One region of the Parabacteroides sp. D25 genome, then DNA from elsewhere that is predicted to be linked to it. Evidence: riboswitches for the same ligand, from Rfam matches in the RefSeq annotation. Region 1 holds a riboswitch; each other region holds the start of a gene.
What was found. Region 1 has a riboswitch for thiamine pyrophosphate ahead of thiD (bifunctional hydroxymethylpyrimidine kinase/phosphomethylpyrimidine kinase). Riboswitches for the same ligand answer to the same signal wherever they lie in the genome.
Positions count from the first base shown of each region.

Region 2: another riboswitch for thiamine pyrophosphate. It lies ahead of HMPREF0999_RS01350 (sulfide-dependent adenosine diphosphate thiazole synthase); the one in region 1 lies ahead of thiD (bifunctional hydroxymethylpyrimidine kinase/phosphomethylpyrimidine kinase).
Region 3: another riboswitch for thiamine pyrophosphate. It lies ahead of HMPREF0999_RS05565 (TonB-dependent receptor); the one in region 1 lies ahead of thiD (bifunctional hydroxymethylpyrimidine kinase/phosphomethylpyrimidine kinase).

Region 1 is NZ_JH976503.1:102,758-108,666, forward strand. It holds gene thiC (phosphomethylpyrimidine synthase ThiC) at 1-399, opposite strand, end outside; gene HMPREF0999_RS11015 (thiamine phosphate synthase) at 411-1,139, opposite strand; gene HMPREF0999_RS11020 (thiamine phosphate synthase) at 1,130-1,726, opposite strand; gene thiD (bifunctional hydroxymethylpyrimidine kinase/phosphomethylpyrimidine kinase) at 1,719-2,567, opposite strand; TPP riboswitch at 2,562-2,659, opposite strand; gene HMPREF0999_RS11030 (BamA/TamA family outer membrane protein) at 2,763-3,992, opposite strand; gene cbiD (cobalt-precorrin-5B (C(1))-methyltransferase CbiD) at 4,145-5,909, opposite strand, start outside.
Region 2 is NZ_JH976500.1:347,208-353,116, reverse strand. It holds gene HMPREF0999_RS01365 (efflux RND transporter periplasmic adaptor subunit) at 1-317, opposite strand, end outside; gene HMPREF0999_RS01360 (DUF6769 family protein) at 396-800, opposite strand; gene HMPREF0999_RS01355 (hypothetical protein) at 871-1,290, shown strand; gene HMPREF0999_RS01350 (sulfide-dependent adenosine diphosphate thiazole synthase) at 1,347-2,117, opposite strand; TPP riboswitch at 2,180-2,276, opposite strand; gene HMPREF0999_RS01340 (IbrB-like domain-containing protein) at 2,367-2,891, opposite strand; gene HMPREF0999_RS01335 (DUF3440 domain-containing protein) at 2,875-4,176, opposite strand; gene HMPREF0999_RS01330 (hypothetical protein) at 4,173-4,577, opposite strand; gene HMPREF0999_RS01325 (glycoside hydrolase family 3 C-terminal domain-containing protein) at 4,663-5,220, opposite strand; gene HMPREF0999_RS01320 (hypothetical protein) at 5,217-5,510, opposite strand; gene HMPREF0999_RS01315 (hypothetical protein) at 5,510-5,824, opposite strand; gene HMPREF0999_RS01310 (AAA family ATPase) at 5,883-5,909, opposite strand, start outside.
Region 3 is NZ_JH976501.1:505,100-511,008, forward strand. It holds gene HMPREF0999_RS05545 (DUF3868 domain-containing protein) at 1-357, shown strand, start outside; gene HMPREF0999_RS05550 (hypothetical protein) at 442-789, shown strand; gene HMPREF0999_RS05555 (thiamine diphosphokinase) at 870-1,529, opposite strand; gene pnuC (nicotinamide riboside transporter PnuC) at 1,547-2,134, opposite strand; gene HMPREF0999_RS05565 (TonB-dependent receptor) at 2,155-4,353, opposite strand; TPP riboswitch at 4,396-4,506, opposite strand; gene rimP (ribosome assembly cofactor RimP) at 4,744-5,211, shown strand; gene nusA (transcription termination factor NusA) at 5,216-5,909, shown strand, end outside.

The DNA.
Region 1 (5,909 bases):
CTGGGTGATATTCTTACCCTCTTTAGCCCGGAAAGGCAAGTATCGCTTGGGGAAACGCAGGGAATCCAGAGTCGCGTCCGCCAATCGCTCACGACCATAAGCGGAAGTCAATTCCGGCAATTGAACCACATCCTTACGCTTACCGTACCACTCCTCACGTATACGAGGAAGTCCTTTAGCGATATCAATCGATATCTTGGGGTCGGAATACGGGCCGCTCGTATCGTAAACGATTACCGGATTGTTCTTCTTGAAGATTCGTTCTCCATGCTCATCCAAGGTTACCGTGTCCAACAATTTAATCTTACGCATACCAACCTTGATCTTATTGATCTCGCCCGGGACATAAATCTTTTCCGAGGACGGATAGGAAATACGCATATTCTTTTTAGTAGCCATATGTATTTAGTTTAGTACTTATTGATTTCCTCTATAAACCGGCGGGTTTCCTCCACGGGATCGGGGGCATTGATAATCGCGCCCGAAACAGCGATTCCGGTTATACCCGTCTCCATCAAAGGGCCTACGTCTTCCAGCGTAATACCACCTATCGCAAAGATAGGAATATCGATGCCAGCCTCCTTGCATTGAGCGATTATTTTACGATAACCATCCAAGCCTAAGATGGGACTCAAATTCTTCTTGGTACCCGTAAAGCGATACGGCCCTAGTCCGATATACGAGGCGCCTCGTTCTACGGCCAGCCGGATATCCTCAAAAGTATTCGCCGTAGCCCCGATATAGAAGATGGCATTGGAATCTAACTTGTCTCTCAGTACTTCCCAAGCGATATCCAAGGGCATATCATTCTTACCCAGATGACAAGCCGTAGCGCCACATGTCACGGCAGCCTCCAGATCATCGTTTACGCAGAAATCCACGATTCGCTCACATTCTTCCGCGCAGATAGTGGCACATGTACGTACGGTATCCTCATAAATCCCATCCTTCATGCGCAACTGTATCCATGAGCACCCTCCTTGGATTGCCATGCTTACCTCGTCGCATTCCGTATATTTAGGCGTACGATGCGTTATAAACATCAAGCGATTGTTTCCACCAAAAGGGGGGCGTAATCCGGTTGTTCTCCGACCGACTCTTCCATTCTCATCATATCCGAAATAATAATTTAAGGCCATACTTGTAATCGTTTGAATTGTTTTATGAGTTGATCCGCAACAAGAAGGGAGGGATCGTTTCCCCAAAGGGCCCCGAGAACGGCGACACCGCCGAAGGGGATATCTTTTAATTTCGTTATTGTCCGCGGGCAGATTCCTCCCAAGGCAATCACCTTATCATCGATGATGCCCTTCGCGTTTCGCAATCCATCTAAGGAGAATCCGCTACCATATCCTTCTTTGGATATACTCTGAAAGATCGGGCTAAGGAACACATAGTCGCATACCGGTTTATACTCGATAATCTCTTCCAGACTATGGCAAGAACGACTTATACTACCTTTATATAAAGGTGGAGCTTCCGGGTTCCTCTTGTTCAAATGGATTCCTCCTAAAGCCCTTTCTTCTGCCAAGGTAAACCAATCATGAAGAACGATCCTGTCGTAATAAGCCGGAGAGATCTTATCCAATAAGCCCTCCAATTCATCACGTTTACAATCCGGTTTACGTAGATGTAAACGAGACATTCCTTCCGCGAATAGAAGTTCGATCAAAGAAGCTTCATCCGCGAAAAAATAAGGTGTAGTAATTACGACCAGCTTATTCATGATTCCATCGGATTTTATGAAGGGCAGAGGGTGAGAAGAAGTGGTTTACAGGTCCGTGCCCTTTTCCCATGCATACATTTGCCCCGTGAACGAGCGCGTTATTCATATATTCCTTGGCTAATCGTACGGCTTCCACCAATGAATGGCCGAGTGCCATATAAGCGGCGATGGCGGACGATAGCGTACAGCCCGTTCCATGGGTATTGAAGGTCTCCACTGTTGGCGAGGCCAGACAAATCGGATTATTCTCATTGATAAATAACCGATCCACCGTTTCTACTCCGGGAATATGCCCCCCTTTGATCAATATAGCGTTACATCCTTTTTCCTGCAATTTCCGGGCGGCACATAAGATATCCGCCTCGTTATTGATTTTTATACCGGAAAGATATTCCGTCTCGGGAATATTCGGAGTAAGCAGTGTCGCTTTAGGGAACAACTCATCCATGATGGTTCGGATGGCGTCATCCTCCAATAATTTACTTCCGCTCGTGGATATCATCACCGGATCTAAAATGATAGAAGTTCGTCGGAAGGAAGGTAAAGTCTCAGATACAACCTTTACGGCATCCTTGTTATGTAGCATCCCTATTTTTATGGCATCTACGATGAAGTCCTCAAGAATAGCTTCGATTTGTCCTCTCAAAATCTCGGGAGAGATCGCTTGGATCCCTCGCACCCCCTGTGTGTTTTGAGCGGTTATAGCCGTTATCGCCGAGGCTCCAAAAACACCCAGCGAGGAAAAAGTCTTAATATCCGCTTGTATTCCGGCACCACCGCCACTATCAGAGCCAGCGATCGTTAAAGCTACCGGATAACGGTACGTTTCATTTTTATCCATTTAACATTCGTTTTTCTTACGGCGGCATTACCCGCATCAAGTAGTAAGGGTATGATCTCAGCCCATATAGTATGGCACCCCTTCGATGACGCAAACTTAGTGAAAAAAATCGATATTAAGATATTTCCGGCTTTTAAACGATAATTTTAACGCAAGGTTATACTTCCATAGATCGTAGACGGGAGCCTTCTGGTTTTAGAAGGCTTCCGTCATATTCATATAAACCGCCATTCCTTTTTGGTTCGGGTCTTTGCCTACGTCTAGGCGGAAGTTCTTGCCGGGTTGCATTTGGATACGTAGGCCTACGCCGTAGTTGAATTTCCACTTATTCCAGTCTACGATAGGAGCGTTTCCGATCGTACCCGTGCCAACCCAACCTACAAAACCACACTTCGCCCAGAAATTACCGCTCTTATATTTCTCCACGCTGCCGAACATATGACGATACTCCAGAATCCCATACGCCATGGTCTTGTCACGGTACTTCCCCCAATAATATCCGCGAAGATCGAAAGGGGAACCAAATGAAGGAAGCTCCGTAAAAGGAACGTTCCCCACACCGATTTGTGTCTTGGCGATCCATGCCAAGGTGCTACGAGGACGAAATACTTGCTGGAATTGGCGGTATTCCAGTTCGAACATCTCATAATTATATGCACCGCCTAAATACTTTCCGTACACCTTGGCGATCGCGCTTAGTAACATACCGGAACTTGGGGTCGCCACATCATTTCGTGTATCGTATTGAATCAAGCCGCCGACACCGATATTGACATAATCTCGTTTGAACTTATTGAAATAAGGATCTTCGGCCATCACCGGGTTGATATCATCTGATTTGCTGAAATTAATATCAAAAAGAGGACCCGTATATAAATGAGGCCTAACTTCCCATACGAAACGGGGATATAGTTGGAAAGAACTCTTATGGAATTTCGTTGTCGAGTCGCTCTTCTCGATTTGCTCGATCGTCTCATAGCCTTTCCCGAAATAATGCGAAGGTTCGTTCCGATAACCGTAACTGATATAAATACGGAAGCGATTCTCGTTGAAGAATAAGGTACCAGCACCGGCAAAAACGAACGTCCCGTTTAAGGTGATGTTAAATCCCGCAGGGATAAACGATCGTTGGGATATCGTATCATTCTTGTTTAAGCGAAAGCTAGCCAAAACCGCGCCACCTACGCCAAAGGAGGCTTCCGGCGTGTAAGACGGTCCGCCAAGGATAGACCACCAGATCCTTTTGTTGGCCCGTATGGAGTCTTTATGTAATTGTTTATGATAACGTTGTATTTGCTTTTCGGTCATAGGCTTACCGTCCAGCATCAGCACTTCTTTCGGAATCGTGTCATTGGAAATACCTTGCGCCTTTACGGAAAAGGCGAATAGAAGGCAGGCCATATAAATTAAAAGATATCTAAACATTATTTTAATCAATATTTAGAGGGCAAAAGTACGAAATCCTCCTAATATGTATTCTTAAAGAATCCCTAATAAAAAAGAATAAACAGCTAAAAAGAAATGCTATTACAGTCTGGGGGGTGTAGAGACGTAGCGTGCGTGCTGCGTCTCTAAAGCTAAGATTGGTATAAGACCTTGCCCTCTTCGGATATTAACAGCAAGGTTAGTTCGCCGTCGGGAAGGATAGGAGCGCAATACGATTTACATTTTTGTAAAAGTAATGGGAAGAAACGATTTTGATCTTTTTCCGTAAGAAGCTCCCATAATTCACGGGCCAACGTAATCCGATTGATTGCATCTACGGTCGCCTCCTCGCATTTCGCTTCTTTCGCTACATCTTGAAGGAAGCCTTTGTTCATGACGACTTTTTTGCTGTGTGTATCCAGGAAACCTTCCGCAAGTTTCACCGCCTTGCCGATCATGATGCCTAAGATAACCTGCTTGAAACCTAAATCGGCAGCGATCTTTAGCGTCTCTCCGATAAAATTCCCGTAATGGACGAATGATTGTGGAGGCAAAGAAGCGTATAAGCTCCGAAGGTAGCGTTCACTCTTCGCCCCGGAATTAATAACCAACGTCTCGCAACCTATCGCTTTGGCGACACTGGCTTCTTTCCGTATCGAGGCGATAAAAGCGTCCGATGAGAAAGGACGCACGATTCCGGATGTCCCGATAATAGAGATTCCCCCGATAATTCCAAGTTTCGGATTGAAGGTACGTTTCGCCAACTCCTCGCCACCGGGAACCGAGACCGTGACAATAGCGACGGAATCGGGTGAGGGCAGGAGTGGAATCAGCTCTTGCCGGATCATCTTACGGGGCGTGGCGTTTATAGCCGGGCCACCGACTTTCAAGCCGAGTCCCGGAAGGGTCACGGTTCCGACTCCTTCACCTGCTTGGAAGATGACTCTTCCCGTATCGTCGCTTTCTGTTTCTTGACAATGTTCTTCTTGTGCCATTACCGTGGCACAACCGGATGCATCGGGAGATAATTGAACAGTAACCCGGATCCGGCTATGATTCGTCACGTCCGGATCATCCCCAGACTCCTTGATCACGGTACAGGTGGCGGAGGAACACCCGGCCCATTCGGTATAGGCTACCGGCAACGTTATCTGTTCTCCCGAGGGTAATGTTATCTGGCTTTCTGTTTGTTCCTTCCGTGATAATAAGGCCAATAAAGCAGCTTTTGCGGCGGCGGTAGCACAAGCTCCGGTCGTATATCCGCTTTTCAAGGGAAAGAATTCTGGTAATAGGCGTTCAATTTGTTTACGCAATCCGTCTTCACCATACACTCGGTAGAAAGTTTCCGGTAATGCGGGACGCTTCACGACAAATACTGGTATTCCGAATTGGCGGGCAGCGTTCACTTTATCCGTAAAATAGCCGGAGAAACCACTTTCCTTTGTCAAGATCGCATCCGGATGGAGTTGCTCCAACAACTTTAACTCATCCTCACCTTCTCGATAGAAAACCAGACGTTCTTGGGGGAAGCCCTGCTTTTCGGCCAACGACAAAGATTCCTCCCGCTCCAATATACGGAACCAAGTGGTATGCGATCGCCAATAAGGGCGGAGCGGGGCAAGGGTGTTCACGCCACTGAGGGCAAGTAGCCGTTGGATACCTTTGTTTTCCATTTGGTGAATTGCGTCTGCATAACTATCGCACCAAATCAAGTCCTCATCACGAGGTGGATACCGACGTTCGTAACGGATCACCGGAATCTGTAAACATTTCGATACTTTTTCGATCGTTTGGTGTAACACTTGAGCGAAAGGGTGTGCCGCATCAATCAATAGCTTAATCGCGTGGTCACGACAAAAACACTCCATTTCCTCCGCATTCATGGCTCCGGTCAAACGGATTCCATGCGCGCATTCA
Region 2 (5,909 bases), on a different contig from region 1:
ACGATCACGGACTCCTCCCCTTGCGCCGCCATCACTCGTCCGCTCGTCTTAATCACATCCGTGAAAGGAGCGGGATTAACCATTACGGTCTGCAAACCAACGGCCTCGGCTAAGGCTTTCTTAAAGACAATCTCGCCGGGATGGGTACCACCGGCCTCATGCTCATGGTCATGGCCTTCGTGTTCATGTCCCTCATGATCATGATCGTGAGCCTCTAATTCATGATTATGCTCATCGTGTCCGGCTTGCGACGCATTTCCCGCACAACCGGCAAACAGGTAAGCGCACATCGCACCTACCAAATATATTTTCTTCATTGTGTAAAAAATCTTGATATCGTTAATAATAAATAGATAGGGGCAAGTCTGTCCTCACCCGCTCTCACAAACGAGGTATCAAGACATAGGAGGGGCACGAAGTCCCGAGGCACTCACTATCCAAGTATCGTGCAGCGACTCAATGTAGGGGGCGTTCTCGTGATCAAGGAGCTGTCCGCAAAACGCCAGTTCAGGTGGATAAATGTAATCAAATAAAACGAGTAACGGCATCAGATGTATATCCACATCTCCATCCATAAAATGAGAAATATGCGTACTGAAATAGGCCAAGTTATGCCCGTCGCAACCGCAATCATGCGTATCAGTGCTTTTATCGCCATGCGCTTGCTCCGCGGTCAAGGATTGATAACAAGGCATCCCGTCCCGGTGATGATGGTGAGGGATAACCACAGAAAGCAATGCCAAGATGCCGGCCATCAGCACCACGTATTGTACAACCCTCTGTTTCATTTTCTCACGCATGGCACAAAGATAAGGATATTTTTCCGTTTTTTACATGAATGTTGTAAGTTTGCGGTAAATAAAAAGATAGATGAAGTTTGGAGTAAATAAAAAGGTATTATTATATACCGCCGGTTGCGTATGGATTTTCGCCGGTATCAATATCTTACGCATCGGTATCGTCACATGGTTAAACGATACCCATTATTGGTTATTCAAGATCGGAGAAGCGACCATCGTTTTCTTACTTTTCTTCAATTTGGTCTTTAAACGGCTTTTCTATAAACATTCCGAACGGATCTCCCGGAAAAACGGGAAACATTGCCCGTTCTCTTTCTTCGACGTGAAAGGTTGGATTATCATGATCTTCATGATCGCTTTCGGGATCACGATCCGCACGTTCCATTTACTGCCGAATTCTTTCATTTCCGTATTCTATACGGGATTATCCACGGCGTTGATCATAACGGGATTCTTATTCTTGAGACAAGGAAAAACCGTTGGGAATTGAGAATTGAAAATTAAAGATACAACAATCAATAATTTTCAATTCTCAATTCTCAATTTTCAATTCCCAAGCTTTTCGCAGATCAACTCAGCCGCCTTCTTGCCGCTCATCAGCATGCCGCCAAAGATCGGTCCCATACGGAAGCTACCGCTTACGCCGTTAGCGGCCATACCGGAAACGAATAATCCCGGGTAGATCTCCTTCGTGTTCTCCACCGTCGTCTGCTCACCCAGCTCCACATTCAAGGAACGCTCGCCGATCACGCCTCCGGTCGGTGTATTCAATTGGATATCATTCTTACGGGCTACCACACGGGCGATCTCGCAATCATGCCCCGTACCTTCCAAGACAGCCTTTGCCATGATCGTCAACGGATCCACGTGCATCCCCTCACGGATTACCGGAGCCCAGTTCACTACCACACCAGCTACGGCATCGTTATGAAACACCACGTCCTCTACCGAATAGCAGTTAAAGATCGTAGCGCCCGCCTTCGTCGCCTGATAAATCAAAGCGGAAGTGGTATGTACCGAATCCATGATATACGTGCCGTTAGCACCCTCCTTATAACTTACGCCCAATTCCTTGATAATCGGCATAGCCTCTTCCTGCACCACGATATCGTTGAACATCATAGCGCCGCCCCACATACCTCCACCGGGAGCCAGCTTACGATCAAACAACGCCACCTTCTTACCGGCTTTCGCCAAGAAATAAGCGGCCACGATACCGGAAGGTCCCCCTCCCACGATCGCTACATCCACAGACAAGTTGCTCTTCAACTTCTCGAAGTAAGAGTCAATGATTCCACTTGAAACAATCTGTTCCATCTTAATAACTAATTAAAGTTTAAACATCAGGGAGCACATAGAGGTAACGCCCCCTTTATTTCCTAGTTCTACCTTATTTTCCCTTCGCCGGCATTACCCGGATCAGGTTCGATGGGTATAATCTCAGCCCGTATGACTCGGGCACCCCTATGTGAAAAGTCGGGGGCAAATGTACAAAAAATTAGTATATATGTACTCAACAGAGCCATAAAAGGCAAAAAACGCTCAGCCAAACAAAATGTAAAAAGTTTAGTCTTCTTCCGACCAGTCATCAGACCAACCGAATTCTTTATCCCGGAATAATTCAGCTAATCCCGAAATCTGCTTGAACCGAAGTAACTCATTTTTATCCATTCCAATATTACGCATGATCCACTTATCAGACATCCCAGATTTGACCAACTCCGTAACAATCTCCGTCATAAGTTCCAAGTTGTGCATCCCTCGAGCCCTGTTATGGCGAATGGTTGAAGCCATTCGGTTTGAAATATCTTTCTCAATCACCGTTACTGGCAACATTCCTTTCTCACGATCATAAATCCTTTGAGATTGCTTCATAACCAGATAACGATGATAACCATCTACTATCTCATATAAATCATCCTCTTCAAGATAATAACAGACGCAAGGCATCGTATAGCCATCCTCCCAAATGGAAAGTTCCAATAATCGCATTTCCGGTGGTGCCATGATATTAGGGTTATAGCTGTTGGCTACAATTTTTTCTATAGGGACAGCCCTAACACCATATGCCGGACTAACAAAGTTTCCCATGCTTATAAAAATTATATTTGTCCATTACTTCTTTTCTCATATCCCTTTCTCGTTTTGTCTGGGAAAAACCCATATACTTACATGTATGATCGTTTTTCAAAATACAAACACACATACGTTTGTAAGTAGGGATTTCTTTAAACTCAGGTATATTGATATCATCGATATACTCCATCCGTACCGGTTTCTTATCCGTATGGTAAGCGGTACATTCTTCCACAATGATAGGAATATTAGCCGCCCGTAACTTAGCGATAGTCTCCTCACTGAGGCATCCTCCTTTTTCTCTCCAGAATTTACGGCTGACTCTTAACTTATTCAAATAGTTCTCACGAGTTTCTTCGGGTAAAGTATTTAGGAGAAAATACATATATTTCTCCCAAGAGAACCCGGCTGGGCACTTGATAGCCCTCCATCCCATAGCGGAGGTATTCCCATATATACCGGCAAAGCCAACACCGTTTACACGTCCAACCATCCTCCCCCACATGTCGGGATCGACAACTTTGTAAATGAACAGTGTGGATATCGCTTGGGATATGAATGGGCTCGCCACACGTTGCCGGGACAAAGGCACCCCTGCTTGATAATACAAATCATACAAATGATTATATGTCCAACCGAACTTTCCGTTCGCTATCCAGATATCCTGAGTTTTCCAATCATAAATAGGATATGCGTTATATATAGAATAATTCATTCTGCGAGTCCATTTATAATTAGCTAGTTTTCTGTAATTCTTATCACTATGTATGGCCCGCCACCTATTAAAACTCTCTTGGGTACGGATACCAACAAGGCAACATATACGCCGGCCCATTTTCCGTTGATACAACCAAAAAGGGAACATATTCTGAAAATCATAATCCCACATGTCCTCCTTGAAAAAGTCAAAGTCTTTCGCCCGGAGACATGAATGGGGCATCTCTCGAACCCAGATATCCCGGTACTCCTCGCTCCAAGGTCTCCAATATTGTTGAAACATAGATGTACATGTCTGGACTTTAAAAGGAACACAACAATGATAAATATCAAGGATATCGGAATTAGCGGCATAAACCTTTTCCACATATTCGGTCGTCTGGCTGTATTGAACCTCATAATCCATATGAAATACACCTAATTTTCGTCCCGGAGCGTATCTACGAATATAATCTACACACAAATTCAACAGTACACCACTATCCTTTCCGCCGGAAAAAGAGACGTATACGTAATCGAAATAATCAAAAATGATCTTCAATCTTTTCTCTGTCGCCTCGTACACATCCATTCTTCGCATCATGACTCTACCTCCGGTAAATAATGCATTTTATCATAATTTTTCCACTCAACACATGTCTGGAACTTTTTTTGTGAGAACACTTTTACATGACGTTTATGCACAACAGCCATAAGTGAAGCTTGAGATGAAAAATCCTTTATGACTTCTTCAAGAAGTTCACTCAATACCGAAGGATCATCACCACTCACGAAATAATTGTCTATAGAGTAATAGAGATGTCCTTTTTTTACAGGCATAAAACCAACAACAGCTGTTTCATGAAAGGCTATATACCAAACGTGGCTACGAGATGTTTTAAAAGGGTAATTGTTATTTTGTCGCAAAATGGCTGGATTCATGACCAAAGGTGCGACAAGTTCATATAACAATTTGTCCGTTCCCTGCAATGTCATAATTTTCATGGTCTGCACTTAATAATATTACCATGCAAATTTAGGCATTATATATAGATACCGTAGCCACAAAAACACAAAAATGTAATTTACTCTATTTATATTTAGTCACTCGCTCATAATCGATAACGCCTTTCCAATTCATACAAAAAGCGAAATCATACAGATGGCCCTCGCTATCCGTATAGCATTTCATATCCCGGGGAACATCTTCGAATTGCTCCTCCACGATACGCATATCTGCCGGCATCTGCAAAGGCAACAAAGCGGAAGGCTCGGCTTTTCCACTGATGATATCCAAGACCGCTTGGTTTTGTACACCGAAGTTCACCAGAATGGCATCCGCCGAACCCTCGAACTCGGACATAATCGTAGGCTTATCCATCTCCAAAGATACGATTACAGGCTTACCTTTCATTTTAGCCTTTGTCTCCAAAACAGAAAGCATATCCTGCTTATTAGCTGTTTTCACGGACTTACCTTTATAAGAACGGTTCGTGAAATTCTCAAACGGATCTCCCCCCGCCAAACTTGGGTTACGGGCATAGGTAGCGGTATAATCATTATACTGTAAACTGATAGGCATATAACCGTTTCCACCTTTCTCACAATCGGATTTATCATACCCCGTACCACTGTTCGGGCTCGTCATAAAGACGATGGCGAAATCCGCCTCATCGGGATTATCAACGACCGTAAGATACCATGACCGATACCCTCTACTAAAGCTTGCGCATTATTATTCCAGCGAGCCGCCACTTTCGGGCTTTGCACTCTCGTAACCAATACATGACGAACATTATCCTCGGTGAGGAATTTACGCTGCGCATCGGAAAGATCGGATGGCTGGGCTCCACTCTCATCAAAAGATTTGCCATTGTAGGTAGAAGTTCCAAACCCTTTCGAGGCACCGGGGATAGATTGATGGGCGCTATAAAGCATCAATCCGGCGATTTCCTCTGTAGATACTGTCCGGCCAAATCAACGGCACGTTCCTCGGGCGTAAGACGCCAATCCTCATACGGATCAAGCCGCCCGTTCCGATTCAGATCTTTGAAGGCATATCCGTCAACAGTAAGAAGTCTCACCCCCGAATTGGCGGAATATCCTAATACAGCTCCTTCTTGCTGGGTAACGATACGGATAGAATCTTTCTCCACCTCCGTCCACTTCGTGCCCGAACAAGCACAGGTGGAAACTAACAAGGCGCCCAACATACCATGGGTCAGCCGAACAGTAATAAAAGGTTTTCGCATACTTTCTTAGTTTTAATAGGTTAATCTCTATTCAATAATGGTTTCTCAAGAATACGATTTATCCGAAATGAGACGGACGCTTATT
Region 3 (5,909 bases), on a different contig from region 1:
ATGTTCGCGGTGGCTAACAGCTATGAGATCGGTAGTGACGAATATAATAATGTATTTGATATCGCTGTCCGTATGTTCCCGAATGATCCGGTAGCGAATCTTAACGCTGCGAATATCGCTATGGGCAAGGGTGATTATGCTTCCGCTAAGAACTATTTGGCGAAAGCGGGGAACGCCCCAGAGGCGGTTCACGCAAAAGGAGTGTTAAGTATGTTGACCGGTGATTTGGCAGAAGCGGAGACCCTATTGAAGCAGGCTCAGGATATGGGTGTAAAGGCCGCGGCGATAAATTTAGAGGAATTGCGCAAGAAAATAGAGGATAATGCGGTATTTGATAGTTTCAACGCTGTAAAATGATAGCTATTCCTCCCTAGGTATAGGGCAGAAGGCACTTAATTTGTAAATGTCATGAAGACAAATATTAATAATAATTTCTTTTATATGGAACAAGCATCAGATGTAGTAGAGTTGGTTCTGCCTCATGAGGTAGATAATCCAAACAGTGTCTATCTGTATCTGGAAGGAGATGCTTGGTGCGCATACGAACGTTCAGCCTATTATCTGACTCAGATGGAGGTACCGGTTGTATTAAAGAAAGAAGTGATCCGCAGCGACTATGATGTGGTCTTACTGAAAGCTTTTTTCGCCGTGAATGATATGTATTTGCCGCTTTCTCCCACGGCTGTGCTGAAGTTGGTTGCCGACGATAAGCTACAGTTCCAGATAAGGGATAGGGTAGAAGGTTTTTCCGAATGGAAAGAGAATGAGTTAAAAAAATTATCTGCTTGATAAGGAAGCGAACGCTTCTTATTTAAGCATGTAAAGTTGAGGGGTGTAAGGGTCCTGGAAAGTAGTGATACTTTTCAGGACTATTCTTTTGTATGGGATGCCTCCCTGTAAATGATTACCCGGCAATCCGGGGAGAGAGTGACAGTGAATTGGTCTCCCAAAGCCTCGTTGAGAGTTCCTTGCCACCATGAGGTGAGCTTTCGTCGGCGAATGGGCCAATGGAGTCCTTCCGTACTAATCTCCCCTTCGGGATAAAGAACGAAAATGGAGATTTGTTGTCCCGGATAAGAAGCGAAGGTTGTTGTTTCTAAGATAGGAGTGAAAAGGCCATAGTCGGATAACATCTCCACCCGCTTGAATAAGTGGGCATAGTCCATAAGAAGGGATATATTTCCCAATGTATGATCCTCACGCAATCCGGTAGCACCTAATATAAGAACTTCTCGATAGCCTTGGGTATGGGCGAAACGGACGGATTTGGTGAGGTCGTTGATCTCTTGGTCCTCTACATGATGGATTCGGTCTGCGTAGCGTTCGCGCAGGCCGGCGGGTATGCTGTCCAAGTCTCCTACGATAGCGTCCGGATGAATACCCTTTTCATAAAGTGTCTTTACGGCTCCATCACAAGCGATAATCGTTTTCGCTTCCTTTAATAATCTCAAGGGTAACTCAGCGGAAGGAAATCTCCCATTCGCTACGATCACACATCCTCCTTCCAGACTTTCCATATTATCTCCCATAATTCAAAATTCATAATTCAAAACTCTTCCCCTTTCTTCCGCCAATTGTAATAGCCTACTATGGCTAGTGTCGCATAGCAAAAATAGAGTAGCATCGTCGGATACAAGCCCCGAAGGTAATAAAGATATACGGAAACGAGGTTTACGATTACCCAAAAAATCCAATGCTCGATAATTCGCCTTGCCAGCATCCAAGTAGCGACAATGCCTACCGACGTGGTGAACGCATCGCCTACGGGGATGGGAGAGTCCGTGAATTGATGAAGGAGATACCATAAGATGGCGAATACAACGGCCAATGTTCCGATAATCCCCACGAAAAGCGGAAGGCTCAGATGGGTGTATAGGATACAGTCGGAGGGAAGACTGTCGTTTTCCGTGTGTATCTCATGTTTCTTCCGGGTCCATTGATAGAAACCGTATATGCTGATTCCTACGTAATAGGTTTGCAATCCCATGTCCGCATAGATCTTAGCGGACAGGAAGACAAATACATACACGAGGGAGGTGAGGAATCCCACCACCCACATGGCCTTATGTTGTTTAATCTCTAGAAAGAGATAGAGTAGACCGGTTATTACTCCGAAGTATTCTAGCCAAACCATTTTAGTAATTGAAAATTAAGTTAGAATTTGAAGGTGATCCTGGCCATGGCGTTCGTGCCGGCTTGGGTGAAATAACCGTCATCCTTTTTACGTGTGTCGTTTTCGATATAAGAGTATACCCATGCGTTGGTCTCGTACTTCTCGTTGAAGAGGTTGTTGATAGTCACGTCTAGGGTTATTTCTTTCATGAACTTAGGCTGGAAGGCGTAACCGATACGTAGGCTATTGATAAAGTAGGGATCGATGGAACGATCCTTGCTGCTTGAATTGTCTATGTATTGGCGGCCTACTACTTGCGAGTTGAAACTAGCGATAAATCCTTTGTAAGCGAAATCGAACATGCTGTTTGCGATTAGGTCTGGGGAGAAAGCGATATTCGTTGTACCTAGATCGTTGATCTCTTGTACTCCGGTATCCCAGTTATCCACGTATTCCACGAAATGCTTGATTTTATTTTGGCTGAGGGTTACGTTCGCGTTCCAATTCAGCCAAGAGGTGATTTGTACACCTCCGGTAAGCTCGATGCCCATTCGGTAGCTATCCTTTATATTGGAAGTGAGGGCCTCACCGATCTCGCTGATCTTGCCGGTCAGGATCAATTGGTTGTTGTAATCCATGAAATAGAGATTGGCTCCAACCCGGAAACGGTTGTTACCAAAACTATAACCGGCCTCGTAATCATATAAGGTCTCGTGGGTAGGACGTTCTTCGGGGCCTGCCTCCGTGAAATTGTCACGGTTCGGTTCCCGGTTTGCGACGGAGAAAGAGACGAATGCGTTATGGCCGTTGTTATGGAAGTTTATACCGGCTTTCGGGTTGAAGAAGTTCCAGTTCTTATGAATGTCCAGCTCTTCCTCGGCTTTGTCATCGTTTCCCTTAATGGTGTAATGGATCCCACGGTATTGTAAGTCCAGATAGCCGGTGAAAAGAGGGGAAAGACGTTGGGTCAATTTTGCGTATGCGTTGTAGTCTAATTTCTTACCGGTATTGCGGTAATATTCGTAATCCGGTTGTGGCAAGACGTTTGCGCTTTTGGTCCACATTACCCGGCCAAAATGGTCGCCTACATAGTTGTTGACGGCGGTTCCCAGCGTAAGGCGGGTGTTGTCATGTTGATAGTTCGCGCTATAAACGGCTCCATAGAAATAATTGTCGAGCCATTTACGGCGCACAAGGTCCGTCTTTTTTACGGTATTACCCTCCGGATCGATATATTCCGGTAGTTTATAACTGCTGAATTTGGCTTTCGATTTATAATCCTCGTAATATCCGTTACCATCGGTGTAATGAAGGGTCAGGTTCATATTCCAGAAATCTCCGATACGCTGGCTGGCCATTAAATGGTAGTTGTGTTGCCAATAATTATCCGTCTGATTGTTATAAAACTTCTTCACTCCATCTTCCTCATATTCTCCGCATGGATTATAGCTACGATCTGTGTCAAGTAAATAAGACGGAACACCGTTCCATGCTTGATAGGTCTTCTCGCTGTTCCCGAAGGCTTGGAATTTAATCAATGTATTATCGGCATAGAAAGCGGCGGAGGCATAGTAAGAGCTCATACGGGCGGAGGCACGATCGATAAAGCCGTCGCTACGGATATTGGAGTAGCGGACGTCGAAAGCGAAATGATCGTAAAGTAATCCGGTACCGCCTTTTACCGTATGCTTCAGCGTACCGAAAGAACCTGCTGATACGGAATATTCGCCGTAAGGCTTTAAGGACGGTTTCTCGGTCTGCATGGCGACCGTAGCGCCAAAAGCTGCGGCTCCGTTCGTAGAGGTTCCGGCACCTCGTTGGATCTGGATCGATTCTACCGAGGAGGCTATATCGGCCATATTAGCCCAGAATACGGTATGAGACTCGGAGTCATTAACCGGTACGCCATTGATCGTGATATTGATACGGTTCGCGTCTGTACCCCGGATACGAAAACCGGAGTAACCTATACCTGTTCCGGCATCCGAGGTCATGATAACAGACGGGGATTGGGAGATAAGGAATGGGATACCTTGCCCGTTGTTCCGGCTGCTTAGCTCTTGTTTGGAGATGTCGCTATAAGCTACCGGGGTTTCTTTCCCGACTTTGGTAGCGGTAATAACTACTTCATCCAAAGATACGTCTTTTGAGATTTTCAAGGAGTCGACCGGACTGGGCATTTGTGCCTTGACGGTTGTAGCCAGTAAGGAGCCGGCCAAGATAACCAATACATTTTTCATCTTTTCATCTTTTTGCTTTAAAACTAAATAGATGAATAGAAAGGATCGGAGAAGCATGAATCCCTACGACAGCATTACCTGTACAGGTTCTATGGGTATGATCTCAGCCCGCTCCTTTCGTGAAGGATTTTGCGAGCACCCCTTCGTATTCGGCAGCAAAGATAGGCATAAAAGTGTTAATAAATATTACTGTCAATAGTAAATCGGATTTCTATAGATATTAATTCTGATTACTATGGATAGTAATCCGGTTTGTGTCGTATTAATTTTTTCTGTAAAAAGATGAGGATATTTTGAGAACTCATTGATTTTTTGTATATTTGCGGGCGATTAAGTGAAGTTGAGGAGGGGGCGGGTAGTCCCCTTCTTTTGTTCTTAACAGATATGTGTATGATAGAAAAGAAAGTGGTAAGCCAATTAATAGAGGAAAAACTAGCCTCTTCAAGCAATTATTTAGTAGACGTGGTGATTAAACCGGGAAACCTGATAGTCGTTGAAATTGATAACGATGAAGCGGTAAGCATTGATGATTGCGCTGAGTTGAGCCGGTATTTGGAGGAGCATCTGGATCGTGACGTCGAGGATTATGAGCTGGAGGTTGGCTCCGCCGGCATTACTTCTCCTTTCAAGGTACTTCGCCAATACGTCAAGAACATCGGAAACGAGGTGGAGATGCTGTTGAAAAACGGCTCGAAGCTGACCGGTGTGTTGAAATCTGCCGACGAGAACGGTGTGGTTGTCTCTGTCGAGAAGAAGGTGAAACCGGAAGGCGCTAAGCGGAAGGTGACTGTGGTGGAGGATGAGTCGTATACATTTGATGAAATAAAATATACAAAATACTTAATAAGATTCAAGTAAGATTATGGCCAAGAAAGAGGAAACAATCAGTATGATTGACACCCTTGCGGAGTTCAAGGAGTTGAAGAATATCGATAAAGATACGATGATTAGCGTTTTGGAAGATTCGTTCCGTAACGTGATCGCCAAGATGTTTGGCACGGATGAGAACTATGACGTGATTATCAACCCTGAGAAAGGTGATTTCGAGATCTGGAGAAACCGTACGGTTGTGGCTGATGATGAATTGGAGGATGAGAACTTGCAGCTTACGTTGACGGAGGCCCGTAAAATCGATGCCGACTGTGAGGTGGGCGAGGAAGTGACCGACGAGGTGCATTTTGCAGACTTCGGACGCCGTGCGATCTTAAACTTGCGCCAAACTTTGGCTTCAAAGATACTTGAATTGCAGAAAGACAGCTTGTACGCTAAGTATAAGGATAAAATCGGCCACATCATCGCCGCTGAGGTTTATCAGGTGTGGAAGAAAGAAATCCTGTTGTTGGATGACGATGGTAATGAGTTGCTACTGCCGAAATCCGAGCAAATCCCGACCGATTTCTATCGTAAGGGAGAGACCGTACGTGCGATCGTTCAACGTGTGGATAACTATAATAACAACCCGAAGATCCTTCTTTCCCGTACGGATAAGGTCTTCTTGCAACGGTTGTTTGAGTTGGAGGTTCCGGAGATTAATGACGGCTTGATTACGATCAAGG